DNA from 2 places in the Salipaludibacillus sp. CF4.18 genome. Region 2 is predicted to be linked to the other one. Evidence: a T-box and tRNA genes for the amino acid it is inferred to sense, from the RefSeq annotation. Region 2 holds a T-box; the other holds one or more tRNA genes.
What was found. A T-box is a leader RNA that pairs with one kind of tRNA and senses whether it is charged. The one in region 2 lies ahead of argS (arginine--tRNA ligase), so its partner is inferred to be a tRNA-Arg.

Region 1 (16,282 bases), on a different contig from region 2:
CATCTGAGTCGTATCCGATTTGAGTCGGTAAATCAAATGCTACCGATAATCCTGTCTGCCCTTGATCTAATAAGTAGCGAAATCGTTTATTCGTTTCTTTGGCTGAACCAAAACCCGCATATTGCCTCATCGTCCAGTGCTTACCGCGATACATCGTTCCACGTATCCCCCTTGTATAAGGAAATTCGCCAGGAAAACCAATTTTATCAATGTAAGCGCTGTCAATTTTACTCGGAAAATGACTTCTATTAACTGTAATATTAGACGAAGTATGGAATGTTTTTTCTCTTTCAGGGCGGTTGATTAACTCTTTTTCGATGCTTTCCAGCCATTTTCGAAGTTCACTTTTTTCCTCTTCCATTGCTTTGTCCTCCTTCACGCCCTACTTTAGTGGTAAAAGAATGATCTGAATATAACATATCATGACTCCCCTTAAGAATGAAGTATTTCTTTTCTTTTTTCAGTCATTCTCATGTTTCCTTTGATTTTCTTTTCATATCTACTTGAAAAATTGCTCATAACACTATAGTATATAAAGGAGAAATGTTAGAGGAGGGAAGAAACATGCCCCGTAAATTTCGAAAAGCAATCGTGTACATGATGATTATTGTCATGTTTTTAGGTACTGTTTTAATGGGAATCTCATTGTAATATTGACATACGAAAGGGCAGCCACAATTGGCTGCCCTTTTTTCTATCTGCTTAAAGCTCCGTTCTCTATTCCTAGCTCTTCCATTGATTTTTCACTGGATGTAACCAAAATTCTTGTACCTAATGGAATCTCTTCAAACAATATTTCCACATCTGCATTTTTTAATCGAATACAGCCATTCGTTACATTATGCCCTATTGAAGAAGGTCTATTTGTCCCGTGAATACCATAAACCCTGCCGTCTGTTTCCTTGGCATCGAAACCAATCCATCGGGTTCCAAGTGGATTTTTCTCATCACCGCCTGGAATATCCATTTTTCGATAATAAGGATTTTTTGCCTTTACACTAGCAGTGAACTCTCCCTGCGGGGTATCCTCACCATTCTTTCCAATTGCTACCTCAAATTGTTGCTTCACTTCTCCATCATCTATAAAGGCAAGCTCGTGAGAAGTTGTGTTTACTATGATATAAGGATCCCCTACAAGAGGATTCTCACCTAACGGCCAAATGGGTGAAATAACATATAGTACAGCAAGAAAGATAGAAAACATCAAGTCTCAGTCCTTTTTACGCTTATTCTCCATCATTTCAATGCTTCTTATTCAACGAAACACTTTATATTCTTTGATTGGTTTAAATTGCTCTTTTATTATTAAGTATTGTTCTAGTTCTCTTACGAGATGTGCAAGAGCAGATCTAGCTTCGAACTCATCCCTTGTTGTAGGTAAGGGCATATTTTTAAAAGATTCCCGAAGTTCTTCAATTTTTTCGATATAAATATGTGCCGTGTTCTTTGGATGTACTCCGTCGGCCAAATCATCCATAAAATCCGCGAGCATATCACCTTGAATAACCTGATAGTCCATAGATGTTAAAAGTGGCATCATTCGTTCAATAATATCCAACTGTTTTTCACGCATTTTAAAATAATGATAATAGACATCTTCATAACGGAGGACATGGTTTTCTAAATTTTGCAAAGCATGATTTTTACCTTTTTGGAGTATCGTGGTGGCTTCTGTAATTTCTTTGCCATCCCAAATGTTATCACCTACACGAATATACGCTGCAAATTCATGAAATATTTTGCCGTAACAGTCTTCGATTTCAGACTGAAGTTTTTCAAGACCCTTTTCTTTACTGGGCATATACAAATTTGCGATTAATGCAATACCAATACCAATTGATATTAGTGCTAATTCATTCAAAAACAATTCAAAACTAAAATCAGATACTGTATATATGTGCATCATAAGTACAAAACTTGTGACTATTCCCTCCTTGACCTTTAACAAAAGCGTCGTAGGAATAAACACTAGTAACACGATTCCTACACTCAAAGGAGTGTAACCAATCGTTTCAAAGATCAACACTGCAAAGGCAATTCCTATTAATGCTGCTAAGAATCTAGCCCAGGATATAGAAATTGATTTACGTCTTGTTTTTTCAATACATAAAACAGTAATAATTCCCGCTGATGCAAAAAAGTCTAATTGAAATGCTTGAGCAATCATGATTGCAATCGATGCCCCAACTGCTGTTTTGACTGTCCGATAACCGATTCTAAACATGTAGTTCACCTGATTTCTACTAAATAAAACAGTTTTATTTTCTATCCGTATTTTTTGTAAGTCTACACTATATATTCTTTTAAAACGATATGTAAAGATTTCTCTGCTGTTAATTAAAAAAAACTTCAGTATCTAAACTGAAGTTTTTGTAATATATGTATATGGTGCGCCTGCCAGGATTCGAACCCGGAACGCGAGAGCCGAAATCTCGTATGATATCCATTTCACTACAGGCGCAAAGGTGCGGAAGAACTTCATCCGCACTATAGGAGTATAGCAACTTCATTCAAAAAAATCAACCATTTCTAACAATTTCTTTAGATTACTCTGCTTTTTCTTCAAACATTTTCTCAAAACGCTCGTTCAATTGTTCTTCGTTATAGCCTAACTCCCCAAGTCTTCCGGCAAAATTCTTTGCCCACAAGGTAAGTCTTTGTGACATTTTGGCAAACTTTTTCGCTTTTTGTCCTTTTTCCTGTTTTGAGCGGTCTTCTGCGTTTGACATAACATTTTCGGAAATAAATAATGCTTTCCAAACGTCCTCTTCTGCAAACTGATCCGCTTGTTCATTAAATGTTTTGATAATCTTTTTATAATAATTTTCAAACTCATCAAATGGAATTTCCTCTTCCATTTTCAAATAAACTTGGATTTGTTTATATAATTCTTCCATCCTAACACTCCTTACCTAGATAAAATTTAATATGTATGAAAAATTCCGTGATAGCGTGCATTTATATGTGAAATCAGTCGACCGGAAATATTATACCACAAAGAAAAGACGGTTTCCACCGTCTCTTCAATAAATTGTTATTTTAAAGGGTTTACTTAAAGTATGTCTCAAATCCCTGTTCGAGTTTTTGGACTACTTCAATTGGTTCATGACCTTCAATTTCATGTCTTTCTAACATCATTTTGATTTCCCCGTCTTTTAAAAGTGCAAAGGAAGGAGATGAAGGAGCATAACCTTTAAAAAAGCTTCTAGCCTTTTCTGTAGCTTCCTTGTCTTGTCCAGCGAACACAGTTAGATAATTATCTGCTTTGATTTCGAAGTTCTTCATATAGGCTGCAGAAGGTCTTGCAATGCCCCCTGCACATCCGCAGACAGAATTTACAAGCACAACGGAAGTTCCTGGCTTATTAAAAACATCTTCTACGTCTTCTGGACTTTCCAGTTGCTGATATCCAGCTTCAATCATATCGTTACGAGCAGCTTGCACTACATCATTCATAAACATTTGAAATTCCACAAGTTACACCCTTTCTATAGTTGGACTGTAATTCTATTTTACATCGTTAGACGGTTGTTTACCAATATATTGTTTGATTATTTATATAGGATGTTCAAAAAGGTAGTTTTTTCACCTTTTTGAACATCCTATATGCAATGAGCGAAACCGCTGCATTGTCTTAGCCTGGAATGGTTTTCTCAGAACAGTCGTGCAGCGTGTGTAGCCTTGAATTTGTTGCTTTGTTATCAAGGAGGCTGAAGCATTGCCCGCGCAAAGCGTCCCCTTATAGCGGATTCGATTCCTTTGATCGAAGCATACAACATTCTCTAAAAATTTATAAATTCTTACCTGTTAAAAAAGTAACAGCAAGTAATGGAAACTTGCTGTCACCTCCGTTATATTATTGTAAAGCTGTTCTTAGTGTTTCAATGTTTTGCTCCATAAGGGAAAAATAATCTTCATCATTTTCGACATCTTCTTCTGTTAGTGCTTCAATGTTATGTAACCATAACTCTTTCGCTCCAACTTCTGTCCGAACTGTTTCGGCAATATCTGTAGGGATGCTCTGTTCAAACATTACGTAATTAATCTTATTAGTATCCATAAAATCGATTACATCCTGAATTTGTTGAATCGACGGTTCGTTTGTTGATGAAAGACCGGAAATAGCAGATTGTTTAATACCATAACGCTCTTCCCAGTACCCGTAACCAGCGTGAGAAACAATAATTGTATCTTGAGTTATTTCATTAGCCATTTGTTGAAAGGAATCATCTAATTCTTCTAACTCCAATTTAAGTTCTTCAAAATTCCCAGTAAATTCTTCTTCCATTTCCGGATTAATTTCCACTAAAGCGTCTTTAATATTTTCTGCAAGCTGGATTGATCGGATTGGATCCAACCAAACATGAGGATCTTCTTCCCCATGAGCATGCTCCGTACTTTCAGTGTCTGTTTCATTATTTTCATGTGCATGATTATTCTCTTCGTTGCTCTCATGTGCATGATTGTTCTCTTCGTTGGTCTCATGTGCATGACTGTTCTCTTCGTTGCTCTCATGTGCGTGATTGTTTTCTTCGTTGTTCTCATGTGCATGATTGTTTTCTTCCTCATGGCTTGCTTCATCATGACTATGATCAAACCCAATTAGATCTATTCCGTCTGAAGCAGCTAGTATTTTCACATCTTGAGAGTCAACCGCATCCTTAATACTATCTGCAAATCCCTCGAAATCTGCACCATTATAAATAAATAAATCCGATTCAGCAATTTCGATCATTTGATTAGCAGTAGGCTCAAACGTATGTGCATCTGCTCCAACTGGGACGATGTTAGTCACATTTACGTGCTCACCGCCGATGCGGTTTGTAAACTCTTCCAGAGGGAATAACGTCGTCATAATCTCTATCGTTTCGGTAGATTCATTTGCTTCGTCTTCCCCATTGTTGTTTGAATTCACAGTGTTTTGGCTATCTCCACAGGCGGATAACATCACTGCTGTAACTAAAAGAACAGAAAAAATAATTATTCGTTTCTTCATTTTCTTCCCCTTTCGTAACTATTACGTTTTGTTTTATTTACAAACAGAAGTATATCGTACAAATTACGATTTGTAAATAATAATGATTACGATTCATGATTAAATATGTATTCCTTATTTCTTAAGTCCAAGAACAATAAAATAACACACAGAAAGATACGCTTCTCGCGCTCATTCTATGCGTTATTAAAACACTCTATTGAATCTTTCAGTTTTTTACATATTCAATGTATTCTCATTCATATTCTCTAATACATATTTAATGTGCCCCATAAATTTACCGGAGATTAAACCATCCAATACACGATGATCTAATGACATGCATAAATTCACCATATGACGAATAGCTATCGCATCATTTTCCAGAACAACTGGACGCTTAACAATCGATTCCACCGAAAGAATCGCTGCTTGAGGTGAGTTTATAATTGGCTGTGATTGAATCGAACCGAAGGAACCTGTGTTATTTAAAGTAAATGTTCCATCTTGCACATCTTCTTGCTTCAATAAATTGTTTCGCGCTTTTTTGGCAATGTCATTCAATTCACGGGCAAGCCCTTTGATGTTCTTTTCATCAGCGTGTTTAATGACAGGCACAAACAATCCGTTATCAGTAGCAACGGCCATGGAAAGATGAACATCCTTATATTGAATGATTTTATCTCCTGCCCATTTCGAATTTACTTCAGGATATTTTTTTAACGCATCTATTGTGGCTTTCATAAAAAACGGTAAAAAAGTTAATTTAATTCCTTCATTTTTTAAAAAATCACCTTTTATTTTTTCCCGATAGCGAACAAGGTTCGTTACATCTACTTCGATCATCATCCATGCATGAGGTGCCTCATGTTTAGATTTGACCATATTTTCAGCAATCGTTTTACGAACCCCACTTACGGGAACCTCGATTACCCTATCGTCAGAAGAAGTAGCTGACTTTTTATAGTTCGAAATTTCAGCGTCAGCAACACTGTCTTTTGCAGACAGTTTAGCAGCGGTTGAAGATTCGGATATTTCGTTTGATTCTGGCGTAAAACCTTTCTCAATAAGCGCAAGCAGATCTTTTCTGGTCACTCTGCCGCCTTTTCCTGAGCCATTGACTTCAGTGAGATCAATACCATGTTCTTGTGATAATCGAAGCACAGCGGGTGAATAACGCTTTTTATGAGAGGAATCTTCAACCTCCTGTAAGGAACTAGTTTGTTCCTGAACAGCATCTGATGTTTTTTTATCCTCAGAGGAGGGACTATCTTCTTCCTGTTTCACAGTTTGTCCTTCTACTTCCATATAACAAATAACTTTCCCAACATCAATTTTTTCATCTTCTTGTGCAATTAATTCTTTAATAACCCCCGTGTATGAGGAAGGAACCTCTGCATTGACTTTGTCCGTCATTACTTCCGCAAGAGGATCATATTTATTCACTTTATCTCCTGGCTTCACAAGCCATTTTGTAATCGTTCCTTCTGTAACACTCTCACCTAATTGAGGCATTGTAATTTCTGTTACCATCTATATAACCTCCTATTCTAGTACTCCGCTAAATCCCGCATAGCTTTTTCCACTTTCTCAGGATTAATCATAAAGTTTTTCTCCAATGGAGGTGCGTAGGCCATTGCAGGAATATCTGCTCCCGCTAATCTTTTTATTGGTGCATCTAATTCAAATAAACAATTCTCAGCAATAATAGCTGCTACTTCACTAATAATGCTTCCCTCTTTGTTATCTTCCGTGATCAAAAGAACTTTACCTGTCTTTTTAGCTGCATTTATAATAGCTTCTTGATCTAAGGGGTAAACTGTTCGAAGATCTAATACATGTGCTTCATATCCATCTTCAGCCAGACTTTCTGCTGCTTGCAATGCAAAATGAACACAAAGACCGTAAGTAATAACTGTGATGTCTTCTCCTTCACGTTTTATATCAGCTTTCCCGATTGGCAGCGTGTAATCCTCGTCTGGTACTTCTCCTTTTATTAATCGGTACGCTCGTTTATGCTCCAAAAATAAGATTGGATCGTCTGAACGAATAGAAGCTTTTAATAAACCCTTCGCGTCATAAGGAGTCGAAGGCATAACTATTTTCAAACCAGGGACATTTGCAAACATCGCTTCAATCGATTGTGAATGATATAGTGCACCATGAACACCACCACCGTAAGGAGCACGGAAAGTAATCGGACACGTCCAATCATTGTTTGACCGATAACGAATCTTCGCTGCTTCTGAAACAATTTGGTTCACTGCGGGCATAATAAAATCTGCAAATTGCATTTCTGCAATAGGACGCAATCCATACATGGCTGCACCAATTGCAACTCCGGCAATTGCTGATTCGGCTAAAGGCGTATCCATCACACGGCTTTCTCCGAACTGATCATAGAGTCCAGCTGTTGCCCTGAAGACTCCCCCGTGTTTTCCAATATCTTCTCCAAGCACAAAGACATTTTCATCTCGTTCCATTTCTTCTTTCATTGCTCTAGTTATTGATTCGATATACGATATTACTGGCATATATAATCACTCCTCTCCGTAAACGTGGTTCATCATCGATTCAGGTTCAGCATAAGGCGCCTTTTCTGCATAATCCGTTGCCTCGTCGATTTCACTACGAAATTTAGCACGAATCGCTTCTTCTTTCTCTTTTGTTAATAAGCCAATTTCAGTTAAATATGCTCCAAAAGTGTGAATCGAATCTTGTTCTTTTGCTGTATCTACTTCTGTTTTTTCACGGTACTTACTATCATCATCATCACTCGAGTGCGGTGTTAAACGGTATGTAACCGTCTCAATAAGCGAAGGCCCTTCACCCTTTACAGCCCGTTCTCTTGCTTTGAAAATCGCTTCATAGACGGCGATAGGATCATTCCCGTCTACTGATTCTCCATGGATACCATATCCTGCTGCGCGATCAGAAACTTTATCAATGTTCAGCTGTTTATCTAGCGGAACTGAGATAGCATATTTATTATTCTCGCACATAAAAATAACCGGAAGATCGTGCACACTGGCAAAATTAATGCCTTCATGAAAATCTCCTTGATTTGAAGAACCTTCTCCGAATGTGGTAAAAGCGACGAAATCTTCTTTTTTCATTTTAGCGGCCAGTCCAAATCCAACTGCATGCGGGACTTGTGTCGTTACAGGGGATGATCCAGTTACAATCCGATTTTTCCTTTGACCAAAATGTCCAGGCATTTGTCGACCTCCTGAATTAGGGTCCTCTGCTCTCGCAAAGTTGGAAAGCATCAAGTCTTTTGCAGTCATTCCAAAATGAAGAACGATCCCCATGTCACGGTAATATGGCAATATATAGTCTTTCGTTTTATCTAATGCCATTGCGGCTCCGACTTGCGCCGCCTCCTGCCCTTGGCAAGATATAACAAAGGGAATTTTCCCTGCGCGGTTTAATAACCACATTCGTTCATCGATCATTCGTGCTAAAAGCATCGTTTCATACATTTTCAAAACTTCTTCATCCGTTAATCCAGCTTTATGGTGTTGAAGTTCACTCATAAGAACTACCTCCCCTTGTTTTTAAAAGTTATCTATTTTTTTGTCGTCTGTTTACATGAGAATCCATTACGCATTCCAATTGTTTTCAACCGTGTATTTCTTTTCCGTCTACCGCCAGCGCAGCTTCTCCCATAATCTCTGATAAACTAGGATGGGGATGAATAGTTGAAGCCACTTCCCAGTGCGTGGCATCCAGGACTTTTGCTAATGCAGCTTCTGAAATCAGATCAGTCACATGCGCACCTATCATATGAACCCCGAGTAAATCCTCTGTTTTAGAATCAGATACAAATTTTACAAAACCTGAGCTATCCCCATTAACAAGCGCCTTGCCAATTGATTTAAACAGGAACTTACCGGTCTTTACTTCAAAGCCACGTTCTATTGCAGTCCGCTCCGTTAACCCGATACTTGCTACTTCTGGAGATGAGTATGTACATTTTGCAACGAACTCTTCTATGACAGGGTGTGCTTCTTCTCCAGCCATGTGTTCAATAGCAGCGATACCTTCATGTGAAGCTACATGAGCTAGTTGTAGTCCACCAATCACGTCACCAATTGCGTATATGTGAGATTCTTTCGTTTGGTATTTTTTATTCACTGCGATGACATCATTTTTCACTTGGATGTCTGTATTCTCTAGACCAATATCCTTTATGTTAGCAGAACGTCCAACAGAGACCAAAGCTTTCTCGGCTTTGACAGTTTTCTTTTTTCCATCGTGTTCGAAAGTTACAAGGACTTGTCCATCTGTTATCGTTACTTCTTCAGATAACACCTTCGCAGCGGTTAAGACGTTGACTCCCTTTTTCTTTAATGCTCGCTCCATCTCTTGAGATATGTCTTCATCTTCTAATGGAAGAATGCGGTCAACATATTCAAGTACCGTAACTTCTACGCCGAAGTCTGCAAACATCGAAGCCCACTCTACTCCAATAACCCCTCCGCCAATGATCGTAATTGTCTCTGGCAGCTTTTCTAAACGAAGAGCACCTTCTGAAGAAAGTATATGTTCTTCATCCATCGTCAAACCTGGAAGTGACTTTGGATGACTTCCGGTTGCAATCAACACATTTTTTGGAATGAGCATGTCATTCTCAGAACCACTATTATTTTCAACTGAAATTGTTCCTGCTGAAGGTGAAAATATTGATGGCCCTAAGATCCTGCCGAATCCTTCAAAAATATCGATTTTACCTTTTTTCATAAGATATTGAACACCTTTATATAGTTGTTCAACAACTGCGGCTTTTCTTTCTTGCACCTTTAAAAAATTCAACGAAGTATTTTCTGTCATAACACCGAACTCTTCTGCATTCTGGACAGTTTTAAATACTTCAGCACTTCGTAATAAAGCTTTACTTGGGATACACCCTTGATGTAAACATGTACCACCGAGTTTTTCTTTTTCTACTACCGCTACCTTCAAACCAAGCTGACTAGCACGTATAGCAGCAACATAACCACCTGTACCAGCTCCTAATATGACCAGATCATATTCTTTAGTCATGATAAACCCCCATTCTTTATTTTGACAAGATAAAAGAATAGTATTGATAAAATATTATATTAACCGAAGTGCAGAGAGATACTAAAAATTCTTATGACCCCTTACACATTCGGTCTTATGATCAATAGAATTCAAAAAAAGATTTGTATTCACTGATTTTACCAATAAATATGATGTTTATACAATGGAATAATCTTTTGTTTCTTCAATTCCTCGTAAAACTCTTAACATACCTGGGATTAAAGCCTGCATTTCATTCTCACCTGGTTTTACAATTACCTTGATAACCATTCTACACGAGAGATGATTTTATAGACAAATTCTTTTCCATAGGCTGTACTAATCCGCCTAAATTCAATGCATCTGTCCCGAAAATTCGTCTCTAAGATCCTTTAACATTAAAGCATTTACTTTGTATGTACCAACTGGAATTGGACGGAGTAGACCACCCCGCCTTCCATTATCTATCCTCTTCCACGACTAAGCACATTCATTTCATTAGATAAGAATTGTCTTCTCGATTTCCTCATTGTTTCAATTCTTTCTTCAGCCATTCGGTTGGCTGCCACGTATGAAGGAATACGGTCACGTTTGGAAATCTCAAATATTTTAGAAATACTATCATAAATTGTTTCAACCTTTTTCATCGCTCTGTCACGATTGTATCCGATTAATTCATCCGCTACGTTTATTACCCCACCCGAATTAATGACATAATCAGGAGCGTAGACAATCCCGTTTGCTTGAATAATATCCCCATGACGATTTTCTTTCAATTGATTATTGGCAGCTCCAGCAATTACTTTCGCTTTTAGTTGAGGAATCGTTTTATCGTTAATCGTTGCCCCTAATGCACAAGGAGAATAAACATCACAATCTACTGAATAAATATCATTAATATCAACTGCTTCGGCACCAAATTCTTCAACTACTCGGTTTACAGCTGCCTTGTTGATATCTGTGACAATAAGCTTTGCTCCTTCTTCATGAAGATGTTTACAAAGATTATAAGCCACATTTCCTACACCTTGTACAGCAACCGTTTTCCCTTCTAATGAATCATCCCCAAATGCCTCCTTAACAGCTGCTTTCATCCCCACGTAAACGCCATATGCAGTCACAGGTGAAGGATTACCAGAAGACCCAAACGCCGGTGAAATACCTGTTACATAATCCGTTTCCTGATATACAAGATCCATATCTTCCACAGTAGTACCGACATCTTCTGCCGTAATGTAACGTCCGTTTAGACCTTGTATAAATCTTCCGAAAGCTCGAAACATCGCTTCATTCTTATCTGTTCTTGGATCACCGATAATTACGGCCTTCCCTCCACCCAAATTAAGTCCTGCCGCCGCATTTTTGTACGTCATCCCCTTTGATAATCGTAAGGCATCTTCAAAGGCAGCTTCTTCAGAATCGTATGTCCACATTCTAGTTCCACCTAAAGCAGGACCTAACGTTGTATCATGAATAGATATAATTGCTTTTAGTCCCGACTCTTTATCTTGACATACGACAACCTGCTCGTAATCATACGATTCCATATACTTAAATAATTCCATTTTATTTTCCCCCTACTAGTATTTTTTGAACTTTTAACAGGATGATGTAAAAATCATTCGCTTTCAAAGCTTTTCTGCAGCATCTATCATTATCATTACCTGTCCGGGTCAATAAAGACGCTTTGCGTTTTATTAAGAATCCACACTTAGCTTTAATGCAATTATTATGCCAACTCTGATTCTGAAGAGAATCGTTCACATAATCTTAAATTCTTCAAAAAAGTTGTGCAAAAAATTGCATTGTCTGCAATAAATTGCACGCAAATTATTGCCTATTTGATTCCATATTTATCAAGTTTATAATAAAGATTTCTAATTGAAATACTTAACATTTTTGCAGTATTTGTTTTATTTCCACTGTTATGATTTAAAGCATTTAATAAAATCTTTTCTTCCTGCTTGTCCATCATGTCTTGCAATGTTTGTTTTTCTTGAAATTCAATATTCACTGGTTCTTGTTGATGATTTGGTTGTATTTCTTCTTTGAACAAAATGGGTAGATGAGCCTCTGTAATGTTTAGCTCGGTGTAGCCCATGTGGATGATTGCCCTACCTAAAATATTTTCTAATTCTCTTATATTACCCGGCCATTCATATTGCATTAGCTTTTCTAACGCTTCCATTGTCATTCCAACTATATTTCTACCGTAATCCTGGTTTAACTTGGAAATTAAATACAAGGATAATTTATATAAATCATTCTTCCGTTCACGTAAGGAGGGAATAAAAATAGGCATTCTATTTAAACGGTAAAATAAATCTGCTCTAAAAGTTTGGTTTATCATCTTCATTTCTATATTTACATTGGTGGCCGCAATAATTCGGACATCAATTGGAATAGGTGTTGTACCACCAACTCGAACAATTTCTTGCTCTTGTAATACACGAAGAAGTTTTGCTTGCATATTAGCAGAAACCTCCCCTATTTCATCAAGAAAGATACTTCCTTGATCCGCCTCTTGAAATAATCCTTTCTTGCCTCCGCGCTTTGCTCCCGAAAATGCCCCGTCTTCATAGCCAAATAATTCACTCTCTAGCAGAGTCTCAGAGATAGCAGCACAATTTACTCGAATAAACTTATTATACTTTCGATTACTTTCATTATGTATCGCATGGGCAAATAACTCTTTACCGGTGCCACTTTCCCCCCTAAGAAGAATAGTAGCAGGTGTTATTGCAGCTAGTTTCGCTTGTTCGATTGCAAATTGAAGTTCAGCAGAATCACCAATAATATCTTTAAAAGTATATTTTGCTTCTAATGTTCGAATAATCCGTTTTGCTTTTTCCAATTTATATGTCAATTCCTGCATTTCAGACATATCATGAATGACTGCTACACTTCCTTTTAATTGATTGTCGACGATAACAGGCGCAACATTTACGATGACATCTTTTCGAAGGGGACCCACTTTCATTTTTGTTCCTCGGATTGCCTCTGTGCGCTTAAGAACTTTCATATGCACACTTTCACCTTCAGAAATATCAGTACTTGCTGGCATCCCTACTACTTGATCCTTGGTTAAACCGGTAATTCTAGTGTAGGCTGGATTAATCATTACCCCTTTACCGCTCTCATCTACCACCGAAATAGCATCATTTGAAGAATGAATAATTGCTTCCAGCATCGTTTGAATACTTTTAAGACTAGTTACTTCTTCCGCCATTTTTTCAATTTCTGTAATATCTTTAAATACCGCCAATGCACCAATTAATTCCTTTCCATTAAACATCGGTACTCTTGTTGTAACAATTGTAAGGTCCTTGGAAATTATCTGTTTGCGGTTCGTTTCTATTTTCTTTGTTTTCAATACTCTCGGTAGCTCGCTAGAACGAAGAATGTTATTAATTTTCACCCCTAATACTTGTTCCTCGCTAAATCCCGTTATTTCTTCTGCTCGTTTATTTAATAATGTGAATTTTTCCTCTATATCTATCGCGATCATTCCATCATGGGTTGACTGCAAAATACTATTTATTTTTTCGTTATGAGTTTTAACTTCTTTAATCAATCCTTCTTTTTCTTCTAATAAATAAAATAGTATCGATGCTATTGAACTTGGAATAACAGTCACAGGTTCATCTTTTACATACTTTTGTATCTCTTCCAATAATTCATAATCACCTGTCGCTTCTATCACCACATCAATAGAAGCAAGTTTTTCCAACGCCACTTTCCATTTTGCAAATAGAGGAATCCCTGCGCTTTCACACTTATATTCACCTTGATAAACAGGATTTTTGTCAACGACACCAATAACCTGTAATTGATTGGTTTTAGCTAAAACTTCTAGAAGAGCAGTCCCTTCCTTACCAACACCAATGATAACAACTTTTTTCATATATATTCAGCTCCTTAAATTATTTCTTTCTGATTAAGGTATGCAATTTTTTTCATTATCCCCCACTACTATACACCAATTTATTCTTTTAAAATATTTACTCAAGAGTTTGCCTAGAAGGAGATAATCAGATAAAATAGATTAGTAAGTGTCTATTAGGAAGGATTGGAACCATGACTATTCAACGATTTATCGCTCTTGTTATTTTACTAATTCCCATTTTCATTGCCGGGTATGGCATTAAATTAATGAGAGATACATTATTTCAAATATTAAACTGGCCATATGGAACACACTACTTACAATTTTTTGTTGGCATTATTGCTTTAGTTGTCGGAGTCTGGTTCATTGGAGGATTTATTCTTCATCGGGACAGAAAAAATAATAAAGTAGCACCGCGCTTTCAAAAAAAAGCGTAAAAAAAAAGAGCCACTCGGCTCTTTTTTTAATGTTTTTTAAGCTATTGAAAAAGTGCTAAAACACTATACAATCATCCTAGTTTGCATGCGTACTTATATTATGTTCAATACGTAACTTGTCAGCAACCATTGCGATAAATTCTGAATTAGTTGGTTTTGCTTTTGATACACTTACAGTGTAACCAAACATTTTAGATATAGAATCAATATTACCGCGACTCCAAGCTACTTCAATCGCATGACGAATAGCCCTTTCCACTCTACTGGCAGTAGTGTTAAAATGTTTCGCTATCTCTGGGTAGAGTACTTTAGTAATCGAACCGAGCAATTCAATATCTTTATACACCATCGTAATGGCCTCTCTTAAGTACATATAACCCTTGATATGTGCTGGTACACCGATTTCATGGATAATACTTGTTATACTCGCGTCTAAATTCATCGGTTTATTTTCCCTTTTATATTCATTAACCATAGAATTTCTTGTGTAAGGTGTTCCCTGACCGGACACATCTCTAATTTTATTCATCAATGTATCCATATCAAAAGGCTTTAATACGTAGTAAGCCGCTCCCAATTCCACCGCCTTTTTCGTTACATCTTCTTGTCCAAAAGCAGTTAACATAATAATATTTGGGCGCTTCTCAAGTTGACGATCATTCAGTTTTTCCAATACAGCAAGTCCATCTAAATGTGGCATTATAATATCAAGGATTAGTACATCCGGCTGAGCCTCTTCAACTAATTCCAAACATTCTTGACCATTGTATGCAGTCCCCACCACATCCATATCTTCTTGAGACTGTATGAAATCCTCAAGTAAATTCACCAGTTCACGATTATCATCTGCAACGCACACTTTCACTTTTTCCAAAATTATTTCCTCCTCGATCTTAATTTGTAATGGATGTTTTATATCTTCCTCTTTGACATATTCGACAGAGCTTTAACGATCCCTTTAATTTTTTTCGATTTTTTTGCTTAAATCTTACGTATTCTCTTGTTTAATCATTAATGCTACCTTATTCGACTTCATTCGATTTTAAAAGTGTGATTTCTTACCGTTTGTCGAATAATCTTTATTTTGATTATACCAAAAAAAAGCAGACAATGTCGGACCTCGGATTCGATCCTCTTCGTTCGACGAAAACAACAATTTCTAAATAACCAATAATTTTATAAATTATCTTGTAAGAAAAACGGCATAGCCGTCTTTTAAATACAGCAAAAAAGAGCACTGAAAAAGTTCAAAACAACCTTTTTCAGTGCCCTTTCACTCCATCTATCCAGCTTTCGTTTAACTTGCTTCCTTCAACTCCGATTTATTATCAAGTGATATATCTGCATCCCGAAGCATCCATTCAATATGGCAACCGTAACCTGACGATGGATCGTTCACAAAAACATGTGTGACCGCTCCTATTATTCGATCGTTTTGAATAATTGGACTTCCGCTCATACCTTGAACAATGCCACCTGTCTTATTCAAGAGATCCTCATCCGTAACTTTAATGACCATTCCTTTTGTAGCAGGACCCTTTTGTGGAGTGCTACTGACTATTTCAATATCAAATCTTTGTACTTCTTCCCCATCAACTACGGTTAAAATCTCTGCCGGACCTTCTTTTACTTGCTGAGCAAGCCCAACTTCCATTGGTTCCATATTTTGATTACTTCTAATATCCCCATGAAGCTTGCCAAATATTCCAAAATCCGTGTTATTGGTAATATTGCCTAATATATGTGAGTCCTTTGAAAACCTAGCTAGTTTTTCTCCCGGTTCACCTGTAAGTCCTTTTTCTATAGAGGTCACATCCGAATAAATAATCTCTCCGTCCGAGACTTCAATTGGTTCTTTCGTTTCCATATCCGAAATGACATGACCTAAAGCACCATATTTTTTCGATTTTGGTTCGTAAAATGTTAGCGTTCCTACAC
Region 2 (16,282 bases):
CAGCACCTGTTTCACCGTTAAAAATAGTTAAGTATTCAGGCCCATCCAAAATAAAGCCTTCGAAATTACGTAAGTCATTGTTACTACTTCGGCTAGGTGCATAAACATCCATGAAATAATCAACTAAACTTTCGGCATCCTCTCTAGAAAGCGGGTAGTCATACTCCACATCTGTGCCCAAAGCCTCTTCCAGTGTTTCAGGCCAATTACCGGCAGTAACTTCTTCATGCTCGTGCCAATTCATAAATACATTAACGAGATGATCATAATAATCATCCGCATTTTTCCGGTAATCATCTTCGTTGCTGTATCCAGCATCAATGTCCTCATCCGGCATAGTAATATACTCTTCTGACTCAATCTCTCCATTTTCATCGAAGTTCATCACTTTAGTGCCAGGAGCAGTCTTAAACATAATTTCTGCTTTTCCATTACCATCAAAATCATAAACTAAAAACTGAGTGTAATGTGCACCTGAACGGATATTTACACCAAGGTCCATTCTGTGCAAAAGTGTCCCATCAAACTTATACGTATCAATATACGTATTACCTGTATATCCTACTTGCGAGACATCCTTAGAATTTGATGGATCCCATTTTACGATAAATTCATATTTACCATCACCTGTTACATCACCCACACTCATATCATTAGCACTATAAGTATAAGAATCCCCAGCTGGAGTCACACCATCTGCTGGCGTTTGTAACTCTAAATCATAATAGGAATCCTCCCATGGCATTGCTATATCACTTACATCGCTCGTTTCTTCCCCATCTACTACTGCAGTTACGTAATATTCAGAGGCACCTGTTCCATCTTTATCTAAATAGTTTGTGCTCGTCTCCACGGTATCCAAGAGTTCTCCATCTCGATAAACATTGAAATCTGTTCCTCTTTGACCATAATCAGAATATCCTGTTACTTCATCTGACAAGAGTCTCCAGCTAAGAAAAACTCCTTCAGAGGTTGTTGTTGCAAGCAATCCTCTATCAAGGTCTTCTAATTGAATAGTAAACTCTTTTTCCGTCTCAGACTTTACCGTTGTGGATACAGCTTCTTCTGTATCGCCAACAACAGCGGCTACCTTGAAATAATGCGGAATATGAGTAGACATTTCAAAGGTATAAGTCGCATCAGTTACTGTTGCTACCTTTTGGTACTGAACGTTTTCCACGTTTTTATCGGCCCAATAAACAACGTACTCACCGGCTCCCTCGTAATTGGTCCAGCTAAGAGAAACGGTCGACTCTGTCACTCCAGTTACATTCAATCCTGTAACAACCTCAGCCTCTTCTGCAGATACTTCACTTCCTGAAATACTAATACTCGATAACACTGAAAATAGCATCATAAAAATCATGAAAATAGATATACTTTTCTTCCTATACATTTTACTCCTCCTCATATTTTAAAAATGTGTCCAAGTAACGCACTATATTTGATCACTTTTTCTAAACCCCGCCTCCTTTGGAAAATAAGATTGAATTTCTTTGCCACACTTAACTTTAAAGCGCTTACATTTACTTAGTTACTTATGGAAGTCTCATGGTTGTAGGGGAGGTTATGATATTCTTGAGGTGTGTTAAGTATACAAACAAGTCCGAATTTTTAAAATACTAAAAACAACTAAAAACTATTGAAAAGTAATACACACATTAATAGAAGGTATTTAGCATACTACTAAATACCTTCTACCGAGTTAATCTGTTCTCTATAGTATAAAAAAATACAACTATCTCACTATCTCATAATGGCTATATACCGGGCCTCTATCAAAACCTACTTTTTCTGCAAGTCTTACAGAAGCTTTATTTATTACATTACAGTCCCAAGTCGGGATGATATTTTCATCGAGACATGTAGCGATGAAATGTTTTGCTAATAAGAATCCCAGTCCGTATCCCCTGAAATCATCCTCTGTAAATATATCAATTTCCGCTTTTCGATTACTTCTATAGATGGATATGCATTCACCCACTAGTATATCGTTGTGTAACGCACAGACTCCAATTCCCCAAGTGAAAAAGGAGTCGACATTTCCCCAATTACTTTTATAGTAACTGTCTCTATACTTTTCACTCATATTCATTAAGTCTCTCGTTATCGATTTTACTTCTGTCTGTATGGCTGGAACAGTATCTTTCATTTCATAGAATCTCTCCGCATTAAAAATAAACCAAGTTCTGGTGGTTTTCACTATGGTAGTCTTGTGCAGGATGTTCTCAATATAAGTATCCCAAGCTGCATTACCAGAAAAAATCATCAGACTTTCTTCGTTTTTTTCGTCAATTAACTTCTTAAAGACTTGTATACACGAATGACTCTGCTCTCCGCACACAAAATATTTTCCATTACGTGTTTCTACTACTAACGAGCGTGGGTCAACCTTGTCATCCGTGTAAATATTTCCTTCAATGAAACCATCTACAATTGCATCAGCAAAGGTCGGTACCGTTGCTGAATTTTCTTCGAGAACGTTTTTCACCATTGGATAGTCTTCCTTTTTCAATTTAACCATTCAAGGATCACCTCTTCTTTAGGCGAATATTTATTAAGTTATTACTACCTTACATTTTTTCGGGTGCTTGCAGCCCTAGTAATCTCAACCCTTCTTTTAAAACAGTTTTAACCGAATACACAAGGGATAACCTAGCTTGTCGTTTACTAGCGTCATCCAACATCCTTACAGACCCGTAATACTGATTAAACGCTCGTGACAGTTCAACAACGTATTTGGCAATTTGTGATGGATCCGAGTTTTCCGAAGCTCGTTTGATCACGTCTGGAAAATACATTAATAGTGTCACAACGGACCATGCTTGCTTGTCATCGCTCCCTGCATATTCACTTTCTTTTTCGAATTGACCTTTTATTAAAAGGGAGGATGCTCGGGCATGGGTATATTGCACATATGGTCCAGTCTCACCTTCGAATCTCAGCATGTCCTCCAGTGAAAATTCAATATCATTGCTTCGATGATGCTTCAAGTCATGAAAGATAATCGCTCCTGTACCGACATGACGAGCCACCTCTTCCTTCGCTTCAAGCTGAGGATTCTTTTCATTAATATTTTTCATAGCAAGCGAAATTGCCTCTTGGATGACTTCTTCTAATAATACAATTTTCCCTTTTCGTGTCGACATTTTTTTGCCGTCCTTCAGCATCATCCCAAAGGATATGTGTTCCATGCCTTTCTGCCATTCATAGCCCATTTTCTTCAATACAGTAAATAGCTGTTGGAAATGAAGGCTCTGTTCATTTCCGACTACATATAAAGATTTTTTAAAATGATAATTTTCCTGCCGGTAGAGAGCCGCCGCTAAATCTCTTGTCGCATAAAGAGTTGAGCCGTCTCGTTTCCTGATCAGACACGGCGGCAAATCCTCTAACGGAACAACATGCGCACCTTCAGATTGTTCAAGCATCTTTTTTTCTTCCAAAAGATCGACAATTCTTTGCATCTTGTCATTGTAAAATGCTTCCCCATGATAAGAGTCAAACGTGATTCCCAGTTTCTTATAAATCTTCGAAAACTCTTGTAATGATTCTTCCCTGAACCACGTCCACAACGACCTTGCTTCCTCATTGCCTTCTTCTAACTTCTTAAACCATTCCCGGGCTTGATCATTTAAAGAGGGATCGTGCTCCGCTTTCTCATGAAAGTGAACGTATAGTTTTAACAACTCCTTAATAGGGTCCTGCCTTACGGTGTCTTCCTTCCCCCATAATCGGTAGGCAACAATTAATTTTCCGAATTGCGTTCCCCAGTCTCCAATATGGTTGATCTTTACCGTTTTGTATCCGCACTTTTCAGCGACTAGTGCCAGTGAGTTTCCGATCACGGTCGAGCGCAAATGTCCCATTGAAAAGGGCTTTGCGATGTTTGGAGAGGAAAAATCGAGGGTGACTACCTCTCCCCGGCCTATATCTAGATTCCCATACTCTTGAGCAGATCGATTCACCTCATTGATCACTTCGTTAGTCACTTTATCTCTCTTCAAAAATACATTCACATAACCACTTACCGCTTCTACTTTCTCCACCAATGGATTCGTGATTTTACTGGCAATATCGCTTGCGATACTTTGAGGTGATTGTCTGAACAGCTTTGCAAGAGTAAAACAAGGGAACGCCAGATCACCCATATAATCATATTGCGGCTTTTCAAGCATATGCTCAATCTGCTCGCGGCTTAGCTGACCCTCTAAACTATTAAAAACTATCTCTACAACATCTTTTTTGATTTTCACCGTGAATCCTCCTCGTAGATTTTAAATTTTCCCGAGGCAGAAAGACACAAAAAACTCCCGCCTCTTTAACGATAAAGAGACGAGAGCTATAAATTTATCCCGCGGTACCACTCTGATTGTTTCTATCCTATAGAAACCACTTGGCGTTGATAACGAGGTCCTCCCCGGCTTTTCCCTACTTTTGTTTTCAAGAAAGCATCTCCAAAGTGCGCTTCATGATTCGCTAAGTATCAGGCTTACACCGTCCCCGACTCGCTGTTCCCTTACAAATCACTACTCTCTTTGTCACTGATATGTCTGTATTAATTTCATTCGAATATTATTTTAAATCTTACCACGATAATTTAAAAAATCAAGATCTCTATATCCATTTAAATGATTTATCCCTATATTTCAGTTCTCTGTCGCTATTAATTTATTGCACTGATAGATCATCAATTTTAGGTTCTGAAAATTGCAGTCCACTTGCCGCACCTTCAACCTTTGTTTTGTAATCGATTAGATACGCGTTCAACTGACCTTTATACTTTTCAATAATGTATTCAATATTATTTGCATTGCTTTCCAATGAGACAACCTTTTTTTCAAATACAAGCCACTCAATTAGATAGATTAAACTTTTGAATTCCTCCACTTTAGCTTCATTATAAAGTTCCTGGATGGTCATACATCTTCCCCCTTTTCGCATTTACATATAACGGAAATGTTCCACGTGTAACAAAATCAGGAATGTTGCGTTGCTATTAGTTATTTTTCCCTCACTGTCTTATATGCGATACATTCCAATTAACGCTTCGTCATTTTTCCTCTATAAAGTAAGTACAGGTGATAATAGAAAAAGGAGGAGGTATATCTCTTAGTTATTAGTCCTTATGTTAAAATGAATAGACTGACTGTGATTACTAATGAGAGAAAAATGGGGGTGTAGAAATGAAAAAGTACATGGCTTTAGTTTCAGCATCAATCATTCTAAGTGCCCTTCTTTTCCCGAACCGGTGCAATGATGCTGAATAAGTTTTTTGTTTGGAAGAATTACCAATCGCTTTCGTGAGGCAAATAAGCCTTTCGAACTAACGCTCAAAGGTACTGAATAAGTAAAACTTAACTTTTTCAGTACCTTCATTTTCAGAAAGATGGAGGTTATATTTTGAATTTACCTACCTGTTGGTCGTGTCAATACTCGTTTAAATGGATCCAACTATTATTTATGACTGGAACCAAACAATGCCCATCCTGTGGAGCAAAACAATATAATACTTCTCGAAAAAAACGAAAAATAGTATGGATCGGCCCCGCGTTAGCAACGTTAATGCTGGTGCTATTAAATATCTTTCATATCTCTTTAATGAATGTTCTTTTACTAGGGTTACTTCTACTGTTAATTGCCTTGGTTATTAGCCCCTTTACATATGAGTTCACCGATAAAAATGAGGGCGTATTTTGAATTTTGGGGTACTTATCCGGTAACAGGAGATAGTGATTAAGCTGTTTACCTCTCCGATTTTAATGATTTAGGTGTTATGATTATCCCATGAATAAGGAAGATGCATATTTTAATAAGAGGAGGTTAAAGCATGGCTAAGATGTTATGGAATACACCCGAAGACTTACGTAAATTGCTATGCGAGCTTGTGAGCTGGGAGAGTCGAACCTTCACACCAGGTGAACGAGAGTTTCCCATTAAGCTGCAAGAAAAAATTAAAAAGTTATCTTATTTTAAAAATAATCCCCATCAAATTTCCCTTCATGATGTTGATTTTGGCAGAAAGCTTTTAACCGCATTATATAAACACCCAAAAGCTGTAAAGACAGTCGTTTTAATCAGTCATTTTGATACAGTGCAAACCGAAGAATACGGTGAATTAGAGCCATTTGCATTTCATCCGGAAGAACTTACCTTAAAACTTCATGATCGAAAACATACGCTTCCTGAATCAGCACGGATCGACCTTGAATCGGGAGACTATTTGTTTGGTCGTGGAACAATGGATATGAAAATGGGGCTCGCCACTCATATGACCCTTATCGAACAAGCGAGTATTGAGGAATGGCCGATCAACCTATTACTTCTAACGGTCCCGGATGAAGAAGTTAACTCTGCAGGTATGCGCATCGCAATTCCTGAACTGTTACACCTTCAAGAGGAGCATGATTTGGAGTATTCGCTGTTTCTAAATAGTGAGCCTTCTTTCACCCAGCACCCCGGTGACGAAACGCATTATATCTATACAGGAACGATGGGAAAGATTATGCCAGCCGCTCTTTTTTTCGGGAAAGAAACTCATGTAGGTGAGCCATTGAGTGGAATGACAGCCAATTATATTGCTTCCTTTATGACTCAGCAAATGGAATGGAATGCGATGTTTCGGGAACATGACCTAGGTGAAACATCACCACTTCCTGTATCGCTTCATCAAAAAGACTTGAAGCTTGAATATTCTACACAAACTCCATACCGAGCTTCCGCACTTTACAATGTTTTTCTCATGAAACGTAATGCAGACGAAATATTTGATTTATTTGAAGAAGCTGCCCTGGACGCTGCTAGCAAGTGCAATATCTCCTATCAAGAGATTTGTAGAAGAGAAAACATTTCTGGTGTGGGAGAAGTGAGGGTAATTCGTTATGAGGAACTTTTAAAGCACGCTAATCATAAGTTCGGGGAAGCTACTGTGGAGAAATTAATCGAAGCCTTCACAGATAACACACTTTTAGATGACCGTGAAAAGTCGCTTGGAATTGCAGATGAGTTAATGATTCAATGTCCGGAATTAGCTCCGGCAATGGTAATTTTGTTTGCCCCCCCATATTACCCGGCTGTGAATTCATCCGAGGATTCTGGGATTGCAGATGCCGTAAAAGTTATTAAAGCTACAGCTGCTTCTCATCATGCTAATCTTGGTCATATTCATTATTTTAATGGGATTTGTGACTTAAGCTACCTCCGTTATACAGATAGTGGAGGAGAATTAGCAACCTATAAGGAAAATACACCTGTTTGGGGTACAACCTATTCCATTCCTTTTGAAGAAATGAAACAACTGCAAGCTCCTGTATTGAATGTAGGTCCCTTCGGAAAAGATCCTCACCAGCGAACGGAACGATTACATCGGAAAAGTGCGTTTGTTCACACGCCATCTATATTAAAAGAATTGTTAAAGAGTATGATGGGCAAACAAAGTGGTACCAAAGCCGATATAGAGATGCGGTCCGTAGAATAACATAGCAAAGTTTATGAAACATATTTTTAATAGTAAGTTTCATAGAAAAAACGGAAAGGTCCTTTTAATAGACCTTTCCGTTTGCTTTACTAGTTATTTATTCTGCAGTGAATTTTCGCTTTCCTAGCTCATCTTCAAGCATAAAGAATGCATTACTATCATCGTTAATACGTTTCAGCTTTTGAATGAGGTTATCAAAAGTCGCCTCTTCCTCAACCTGCTCTTCAACGAACCAGTTTAAGAATGTCATTGTTGCATGCTCCCGTTGATCCAATGCTAAGTCAGAAAGCTTATAAATCTGCTTCGTTACTTCTTTTTCATGCTCAAGTGATTTTTCAAAAGTTTCGAGTATCGAAGAAAAGTTGTTGTTTGGAGTAGGCAAGCTAGCTACTTCGGCCTTTTCCCCCATGTCATTGATAAAATGATAGAATTTCATCGCATGAAAACGTTCCTCTTCCGCTTGTGTTAGAAAGAAGCTGGCAAATCCATCAAAGCTTTCGTTGGAACAATAAGCAGCTGTAGCAAGATATACATGTGCAGAATAAAATTCATAATTCATTTGATCGTTTAATCCTTTAACTAAGTCTTTACTTATCATCTTCTTCACCTGACCTTTTCACAATTTTTTGTTCTTATTTATTATTTTCCTTCTTTTAAGGCTAACATATAATTCGAAAATGAGTTAGTGAAATGGTATGCAGTCTTATGGGAAAATTTATCTCTAGCTTCTCACTTAGACCAACCTTTCTCCTTAAATCGTGTTATTGCTTCGATTCGATTCGTGACTTCTAATTTTTCAAGGATAGAAGAAATGTAGTTACGAACTGTCCCATTAGTAAGATGGAGCTCGTCCGCTATGTCTTTGGTACTTTTACCAGCTGCCATTAATGCAAGAACATCATTTTCCCGGTCAGTTAAGGGGTTTTGTGGACTATAGAATTCATCCACCAGTTCCGGAGCATAAATTCGCCGCCCATCCATCACACTTCGGATTGCATTAGCCAATTCCTCACTCGGATTATCCTTTAGCATATAACCGTTTACCCCTGCTTTCACAGCACGCTGAAAATAACCAGAGCGGGCAAATGTAGTGAGAATAATGACTTTGCAGTCCAGTTCTTTTAATTCTTCCGCTGCATCAAGTCCAGTCCTTTTAGGCATCTCAATATCCATGATGCATACGTCTGGATCATGTTTATAAACGAGATTCACAGCATCTTCCCCATTACTTGCACTTCCAACTACACTCATGTCTTCTTCTAAATCGAGTAAAGCAGCCAGCGCTCCGAGCAGCATCTTTTGATCCTCCGCAATAACAATTCGTATCATACTTTTTCTCACCCTCTTCTTTTTTTGCTTAGCCTTTACTTATAGTCACCAGGTACATTAATCACAACTGTGGTACCGTTCTCTGCATAGATTTCCAAATTACCGTTAACAAATTCTAATCTTTCCTTCATTCCTTTTACACCACTTTTTTTTGCTCGACTTTTTGAAGTGTCTATTCCAATCCCATTATCTTTTATTTTCACCGCAAGATCCCTGTCTTCTGATTCGATAATGATAGAGCAATTTGTGGCCCCGCTATGCTTCACTATATTAGTTACCGCTTCTTTTACACACATACTCACGACATTCTCCGCAATAAGAGAAGTGTTCGGAAGTTCCAAAGACCCCTTGAAATGGAAGTCAATATTTGCTGCCTGTAATATTTGCTGTACACGAGGTATCTCATCTTCTAACCTCGTACCTCTCATCTCTGTGACTAGTTCTCTTACTTCTTTGAGAGCAATTCTTGCAGTATTTTGAACATCTTTAATCTCAGTCCTGGCTTGATACGGATTTTTGCTAATAAGTTTTGCTGCCAAATCACTCTTTAGCCCAATTAATGAAAGTTTCTGACCCAGAGTATCGTGAAGATCTCTGGAAATTCGCTGACGTTCTTCTAACTTAACGAGTTCAGATATACGCTTGTTTGCATCCTCCAATTGGCCTTGAAGTCGCTCCTCTTTATTTTTGTTATACGTACTTACCGGAAGAAGAATAACAGCAACTATACTGAGAAATACAAAGGGTAGTTGTGTTATAAACACACTATGGGCGATAAATCCATAATAACTTGTTCCAAATGTGCTAATAAGAAGGATCGTGTATAACGTAAAAAAGGCCCCCCGATTTCTGAGATTGCCAATAAAGAAAGCTAGGAAAAGGAAAAAATATATATAGCCAAACAACAGTGTCATAGCCGTTGCTATTGCAATTTGTAAACTCGCACCTAAGTATATAATCCAGCCATGTGACGCAAATGACAGAACATAGCAAATAAAAAAACCGACGACCATTGTAATTCCAATAACAATTTGTAGTGTGGAGGAATCTTGCACTATGAAGTAAAAAGGAAGGATGTAAAAGACGATCCATACGTATGGACTAAGCCCTGTATTCTTACGAAACTTTTGGTTCCAATTTTTCAAGTCCTTCCCTCTTTTCCATGGATTTTCTTGAATTTATGTGTATTGTACCACATGTTAGCACCTGGGGGTTTACCCAGGTGCTAACGTGGCAAAGCATGTTTAGTTTTGTTATTTTTTATATACAAGGAAAGTTTCCTTAATCTCTTTATTCGTTAATTTTTCACTAAATCATTTTCAAGCTTTATTATTCTTTTAGCTTCTCCAAACGTAACGAATTTTTTCGCGTTTTCGTCCCATAAACGATATCGAAGTGATTTGAAACTTGTTGCTATTGTGATTGTTGTAGCTTTCTGAAGTGGCTGTGATGATTCATGAGCCTTCTCCAAATTATAGTTAGGAACTCTAGGGCTTAAGTGGTGCACGTGATGAAAACCAATGTTTCCTGTGATCCATTGTAATACTTTCGGAAGTTTATAATACGAACTTCCTTCTACTGCTGCCTGTACATAACTCCACTCATCACTATGTTCAAAATAAGAATCTTCAAATTGATGTTGAACATAAAATAACCAAATACCCATCATTCCTGATATTAATAGCATAGGAAGCTGAAGCATAACAAATGTCTGCCAACCTACTAACAAACTTAAAATTGCATAAAGAGCAACAATAGAGAAATTAGTTACATACAGATTGATTCTCTCTTTACGTCTCGCCTTTTTAGTATTGAAACGGTATTGGAAGGCGAAAACCGCAAGTGGACCAATTCCCAGCATAACGATAGGATTACGGTAAATTCTATAACCGATTTTTGTCCCAATAGAAGCATCTTTATATTCATCAACGGTAAGGAGCCACATATCACCAGTACCTCTTTTATCAAGGTTACTGCTTGTTGCGTGGTGCGTATTGTGACTGTTTTTCCATTGTTGATAAGGAACTAAAGTTAATATCCCCGTTATCGTACCCACTATTTCATTTGCCTTCTTATTCTTGAAAAACGATTGGTGACAACAATCATGAAAAATAATAAACGTTCTAACCAAAAAGCCAGCTGTGGCGATTAAGAAAGGAATAGTCAGCCAATAGGATACAGATATACTTAAATATGCTGAATACCATAGGATAACTAAAGGAACTAGCGTATTAATTACTTGTTTGACACTTGCTCTTGTGTCATTTTTTTCATATGGAGCCATTTCTTTTTTTAATTTAGCAATATTTGAATTACTCATTACAGCATTTCCTCCTTGTATGAGACTCCTGAAATTCGAATGTCTATATTCAGGATTAATCTTACTTTATAAGAATAAAGGATTTATATGCCCTAGTTAAGTCATAAACGTCAAAACAAGGGTATGACATATGTCATATATACTTGAATTTATCGTAGGCTTTCGCTAGACTTATTCCGATATTTCTCCAAAAAAGACTGTTCAATACGATATATAACGTTTATTCAACTATCCTATCTATTTATTTACGCGATTGATTCGATAACAATCACTGTCCATCCTTTTCCTTTATAAGCATTGTATCCATTCGTTAAACAATAAGCGTGTATTTGATTGTTTTCAATCACATATCCATGAGTTTCCTTACCTGACAAAACATTGTTCACTGCTGTCATGTCGGTAAGTTTTTTCTCTAATATACCTGATCGATCCCTTGAGGCAATGATGTATCCTTCAGAATTAATAACATATAACTTACTATCTTCAGCAATCTTTACACGATCGATAATATCATAAATAAAATCCCAATTAAACCTCGTAGTAAGTACTCCTATGACTTTACCCGAGTCATTATGGATTGGACTGGAATAACCCATTGTGTATCCACCAACAACGGATGAATGATACATGTCAGTCACGTGCACCTTATTTGTCTGAACAGTTTCTTTAAACCAATCTCGATCGGACATACATTTTCCGACCTCGGTTTCATTCTGAGAAGCTACAATAATCTCCCCATTAATATCAACGACTAACAAATCAAAATAAACTTCATAAATCCTATATATGTTCGTCAAAAATGAATGTGCGATCTCCTTATTCTCTTGTGTAGGGCTAATTAGACAATTCTTCACAGCATCAAAAGTCGCCCAAGCTTGGACATCACAATTTCTCTCAAATAAATTCCGGTCAATCTTATCAATCGTGTCAAAGGCAATATCTACGGTTCTTACAGCAATTATTTCATTCGCTTTATCTCGTATATTACCTATAATTTTTTCACTTTCCTTACTAGCACCAAGACTTTCCTCGGCAAATTTCTTGATTTCGGTTGCGACAACTGCAAAGCCTTTACCAGCTTCTCCAGCTCTAGCGGCTTCAATTCCAGAATTTAAAGCTAAGATATTTGATTTCCTCGATATACTTTGAATATTTTTCATGACACCTTGCATATCACTATTTTCCTGCTTTAATTCACTCATTAATAGCGAAACATTCAAACTTTTATTTACTTTCTTGTCCACTACTTTGTCCCCCCGATTATCTCTATAACGCTCTGGAAATTGGATAATGCTAATCATTTTAATTAACAATATTTAGGTATTATATCACATGTTTTACAAGATAGTGAACACGTTCACAAAATTAATCAAAATGACACTATTCAATTTTGATGTTTTCAATAGATTATTCAACACTCTTCTAACGATGGTGAAAAGTAGGCAAGTCAAATACAACATTTGAATTCTGACGATTCTATAAATCGCTTATGATCAAGTTACCGCATAGGATTGCTACACTGCCTCTTTGCAAATTCAATCAGGCTGGTTTTTCTTCGGAACAAAAATTTGGACACCGATGATCATTGTTATGAGCATTTACACCATTTTGTACTCTATCTTCGGAATCCTCTCCGTTCTTTATTATAAAAAAGTTGTTAAAGAGTCTTTATAAAAGCGTAAGTTCAAAAAACGAGGGAGCAATTCTCTCGTTTTTTATTTGTTCCTTGAAAAAAGTTTTTAAACTCTCGTCGCAATAAGACTCTTCTCTCCCTATTCGAACATCTAACTATGTCATCATTCCAAATTAAACTTAGTATATGAATTTTATTTGTCCTGATTTGTCCAAAACTTATTTTACAACCTCCTGTTCGTTCGACAACCTCTTTAAAAGTCAGCTTTTATAATAGAGACTAAGATAGATTAATAGATTAGAGGAGGAAGTTTTTATGAAAATGTTGTTACCGTCATTTATTCTACTACTGTCATTTACACTTTTATTCTCCACTGTAGTATTAGCACAAACGGAAAAGAGTGTAAAAGAGAACTTACTGTCATTAAGTTCTTCTATTACTTTCGAATCGAATCTGGGAGAAAACTACATAGCCTCTCTATTAAAAGATACGTTCCCGAATTTATACGAAAAGAATTTAACGATACACAATGGAAATTTAGCCGGTCTCACTTGGAAAACCGGTAATATGATGCACGCTCTTGAAATGCAGCAACGATTTAGTACTGGGCAAAGACAGTTAGATTATATGATGCTGAATACTGGGCACAACCAGTTAACGGAAAGTAGGTCTTCCCTTAAAGAGCGAACAGAGCAAGGGCCCGATCCATAGGATTAATGCAAGTCCTAGTATATGACATGTAATTTCAACGAACCTTTATAATAGATGGAAGTAAATTTAGAATAATGGAGGGGATACATGTACAAAGACAGAAAGAATTAAGCGACTTATTTTATCTCGGAAGGAGGTTGCCATCTGACCAAAAATATCCAGAAACGATCAACTTAACAATTGACTTGTAAAGTGTACTTTTATGCTACAGCGAGGGCTTCCGCTGCATGCAATTCAAAAAGCAATAAGTGTAGTCACCCCGGACTATACTTATTGCTTATTTTTCTTAATAAAATACTTTGTCTACGTTGTACTTTGCCTTGAGTTCGTGAATAATGAACGTTTCGTAAATTTCTCGATCGACAGGCTCTTGAATCAAACAAACAAGAATTTTAGTCACTTCGTCCCGGTGGTGTTTAATGGGAGAAACATTATCTTCAAAATGCTTTTTCAATCTTGGTCGTAATTTCCGCGCTTTTCCAACAAATAATAAGTCTTCTTCCTCATTTAAAAACATTAGAATTCCGCCCTTATCACGAGGAACTAGGTGGAAATCAGTAAATCCGTAAGTATTACTCATTTCTGGAGAATCTTGTTTTGTAATTGTAATGTCCGGCGTTGGGATGGTGATATTTATCACGTAAGTTCACTTCCTCTTGTCATATTGCTGTAAATACTAACATACATCAACCTATATTGCGATCTTTACTAGCTCTTCGGGTCAAGTGCCTGGTAAGATTCTTGATATTTCCCGCCGTCAGCAACTTCTGAATGGTACAGAGCCTTAAGTGCATAGGTCTTTTCCAGATCATGTTCTTCGATAAGGTCTTTCAAATGTTGTTGTAATTCTCTATTCTCTTTTACAAGTTTTTTCATTTGCGATTTCATATACCTCATAAAACAATTAACTCCTTTCAACTCCGAAAAGTCTTCTATTATTTCGTATCTTGAGGCAATATATGTCGGTATGATACTGGTGAGCTTAGTACTACCGATGTATTTATCTTACCATATGGGATAAGTCGATCCACTAACAGGGCCAGTCCCTCAATTTTACTCACTGCTGCTTTAATAAAATAACTCGTTTGACCGGTCACACGGTGGCATTCGATGATATCTGTTTCCTCTTTAATTAATCTTTCAAATTCAAGCGGAGTAATCTTAAGCTCACTAATTTGTATAAATAAGGTCGTGTCACGCCCTACTGCTGCTGGAGAAACTCGAGCACTGAATTCCTTAATGACACCTCTCTCCTGTAAACGGTGTACCCGTTCCGAAACACTCGGCCTGCTCAATGCTAAATGCTTGGATAATTCACTAATTGCCATTCTTGAGTCTGATTGCAGTAATTTAAGTAAATCGATATCAATTTGGTCCATTTTATAATCACTCCCAGGCAATATTTCAAATTGAAGGCTAAAACGTGATAATATATTCATTGTATTACATGTAACGAATAAATGCATTCTATTTTGCATACCTTTTTTTCCAATAGTGTTCTATCATTATACTATAGCTTTTTAAAGTATTTTCTATTGGAGGAATCAACTTTGAGTAAACTATTAAAAATCCTATTTGGTTCCTTTGTGGTTGCCTTAGGAGTAATTATTTTACAGCACTCTGACCTTTTAACAGGCGGAACTGCCGGCTTATCTTTAGGCCTTATGTACATTTTCAATATGCCTTTTAGTTTATTCTTTTTTATCATCAATATCCCATTCTATATATTCTCTTTTATAACGATGGGCTGGAGATTCACAGTATCAACTATCTTAGCCGTTTCATTTTTATCTTTAATGACAAGCATTGACATTTTCTTACCTCACTTTGTTATCCCTTCTCTATTAGGAGCCATCTTGGGAGGTGTGGTCATCGGACTTGGAGTATCTTATTTATTCATTACTGGCGCTTCACTTGGAGGTGCTCATATTTTAGCATTATTCTTACAGAAAAAATTCAACTTTAATCCCGGAAAAGTAAGCTTTTCATTCGATTTTTCAGTAATATTAATCAGTCTTTTTACAGTTGGTATTATTAATGGAATGTATTCCATCCTATCGATCGTTATTTTAAGTTCTATACTCAGCTATTTTAAAGGGAACTTTGCCACAGCCTCACCAAATAAAACAATGAAGGAAAGCAAAACGTATTCGCCGACAGCGAAAGTTTCCGTTTTAGCAAATTCATAATTTATAGACGAAGAAGGGACTAATTATATTAGTCCCTTCTTCGTTTTATCTTTTTCTTATTCCGCTTCGGTTTACTTTCTTCTAAGTATCTGCCCAATGCCAAGCTCGTAAGGTAAAAAGTCTAGCCTTCATCACAAACCTTGTCTAATCATCTCACATGTAAATACTGCACAGAAGAAAAGCAAAAGAGCAAAAAATAAAGATAACAGCGCTTACAAATGCTTTTTACTGTTATCTTTATATTCCAACTATCTACCTTTGAACATTTTGGTGCATCCATCTAGTGATTATGTTCAAAAAGAATAAGCAGTTTTAGCCATAATGACCATGCCATGCAATTAATCTAAGTGCTAAAATATGCGCAAGGATAGAAGTATTATTGATAACTTAACTCACCATCTTATATTCTCTAAAACTTAACGCTTCTTGAATAACGATTTTGAAAGGAATGATGATGATGAGTTTAAAGGCTTTAAATGAAAGAGTGAAAACTGATCTTTCTTACCTTGCTTTTGGAGGTAAGGATTGGAGCCGTATGCTCTATCACCCTGAGGGACATGTATACGATGCAGTGATCGTCGGGGGTGGTCAAAGTGGTCTCGGCACCGCATTTGGTCTTTTGC

Region 1: it encodes a tRNA-Arg, which carries the amino acid that the T-box ahead of argS (arginine--tRNA ligase) is inferred to sense. The anticodon was not compared.

Annotation. Positions count from the first base shown of each region.
Region 1 is NZ_JBIMEV010000012.1:73,717-89,998, reverse strand. It holds gene ACHABW_RS10415 (acyl-CoA mutase large subunit family protein) at 1-361, opposite strand, end outside; gene prli42 (stressosome-associated protein Prli42) at 544-651, shown strand; gene ACHABW_RS10405 (L,D-transpeptidase) at 695-1,204, opposite strand; gene ACHABW_RS10400 (aromatic acid exporter family protein) at 1,256-2,224, opposite strand; tRNA gene ACHABW_RS10395 (tRNA-Arg) at 2,387-2,461, opposite strand; gene ACHABW_RS10390 (hypothetical protein) at 2,547-2,897, opposite strand; gene ACHABW_RS10385 (BrxA/BrxB family bacilliredoxin) at 3,049-3,462, opposite strand; gene ACHABW_RS10380 (metal ABC transporter solute-binding protein, Zn/Mn family) at 3,857-4,996, opposite strand; gene ACHABW_RS10375 (dihydrolipoamide acetyltransferase family protein) at 5,213-6,508, opposite strand; gene ACHABW_RS10370 (alpha-ketoacid dehydrogenase subunit beta) at 6,526-7,509, opposite strand; gene ACHABW_RS10365 (thiamine pyrophosphate-dependent dehydrogenase E1 component subunit alpha) at 7,516-8,511, opposite strand; gene lpdA (dihydrolipoyl dehydrogenase) at 8,597-10,021, opposite strand; partial or broken gene ACHABW_RS10355 (butyrate kinase) at 10,199-10,356, opposite strand; gene bcd (branched-chain amino acid dehydrogenase) at 10,486-11,586, opposite strand; gene ACHABW_RS10345 (sigma 54-interacting transcriptional regulator) at 11,859-13,925, opposite strand; gene ACHABW_RS10340 (DUF2627 domain-containing protein) at 14,105-14,344, shown strand; gene spo0A (sporulation transcription factor Spo0A) at 14,421-15,218, opposite strand; gene spoIVB (SpoIVB peptidase) at 15,642-16,282, opposite strand, start outside.
Region 2 is NZ_JBIMEV010000007.1:115,977-132,258, forward strand. It holds partial or broken gene ACHABW_RS07270 (rhamnogalacturonan lyase) at 1-1,120, opposite strand, end outside; gene ACHABW_RS07275 (GNAT family N-acetyltransferase) at 1,739-2,524, opposite strand; gene argS (arginine--tRNA ligase) at 2,574-4,256, opposite strand; T-box leader at 4,329-4,554, opposite strand; gene ACHABW_RS07285 (hypothetical protein) at 4,672-4,923, opposite strand; gene ACHABW_RS07290 (TIGR04104 family putative zinc finger protein) at 5,404-5,700, shown strand; gene ACHABW_RS07295 (M20/M25/M40 family metallo-hydrolase) at 5,831-7,477, shown strand; gene ACHABW_RS07300 (ferritin) at 7,575-8,075, opposite strand; gene ACHABW_RS07305 (response regulator transcription factor) at 8,207-8,806, opposite strand; gene ACHABW_RS07310 (sensor histidine kinase) at 8,842-9,951, opposite strand; gene ACHABW_RS07315 (fatty acid desaturase) at 10,104-11,126, opposite strand; gene ACHABW_RS07320 (methyl-accepting chemotaxis protein) at 11,372-12,370, opposite strand; gene ACHABW_RS07325 (hypothetical protein) at 13,075-13,470, shown strand; gene ACHABW_RS07330 (GIY-YIG nuclease family protein) at 13,757-14,110, opposite strand; gene ACHABW_RS07335 (hypothetical protein) at 14,179-14,367, opposite strand; gene ACHABW_RS07340 (Lrp/AsnC family transcriptional regulator) at 14,406-14,849, opposite strand; gene ACHABW_RS07345 (YitT family protein) at 15,021-15,659, shown strand; gene ACHABW_RS07350 (FAD/NAD(P)-binding protein) at 16,117-16,282, shown strand, end outside.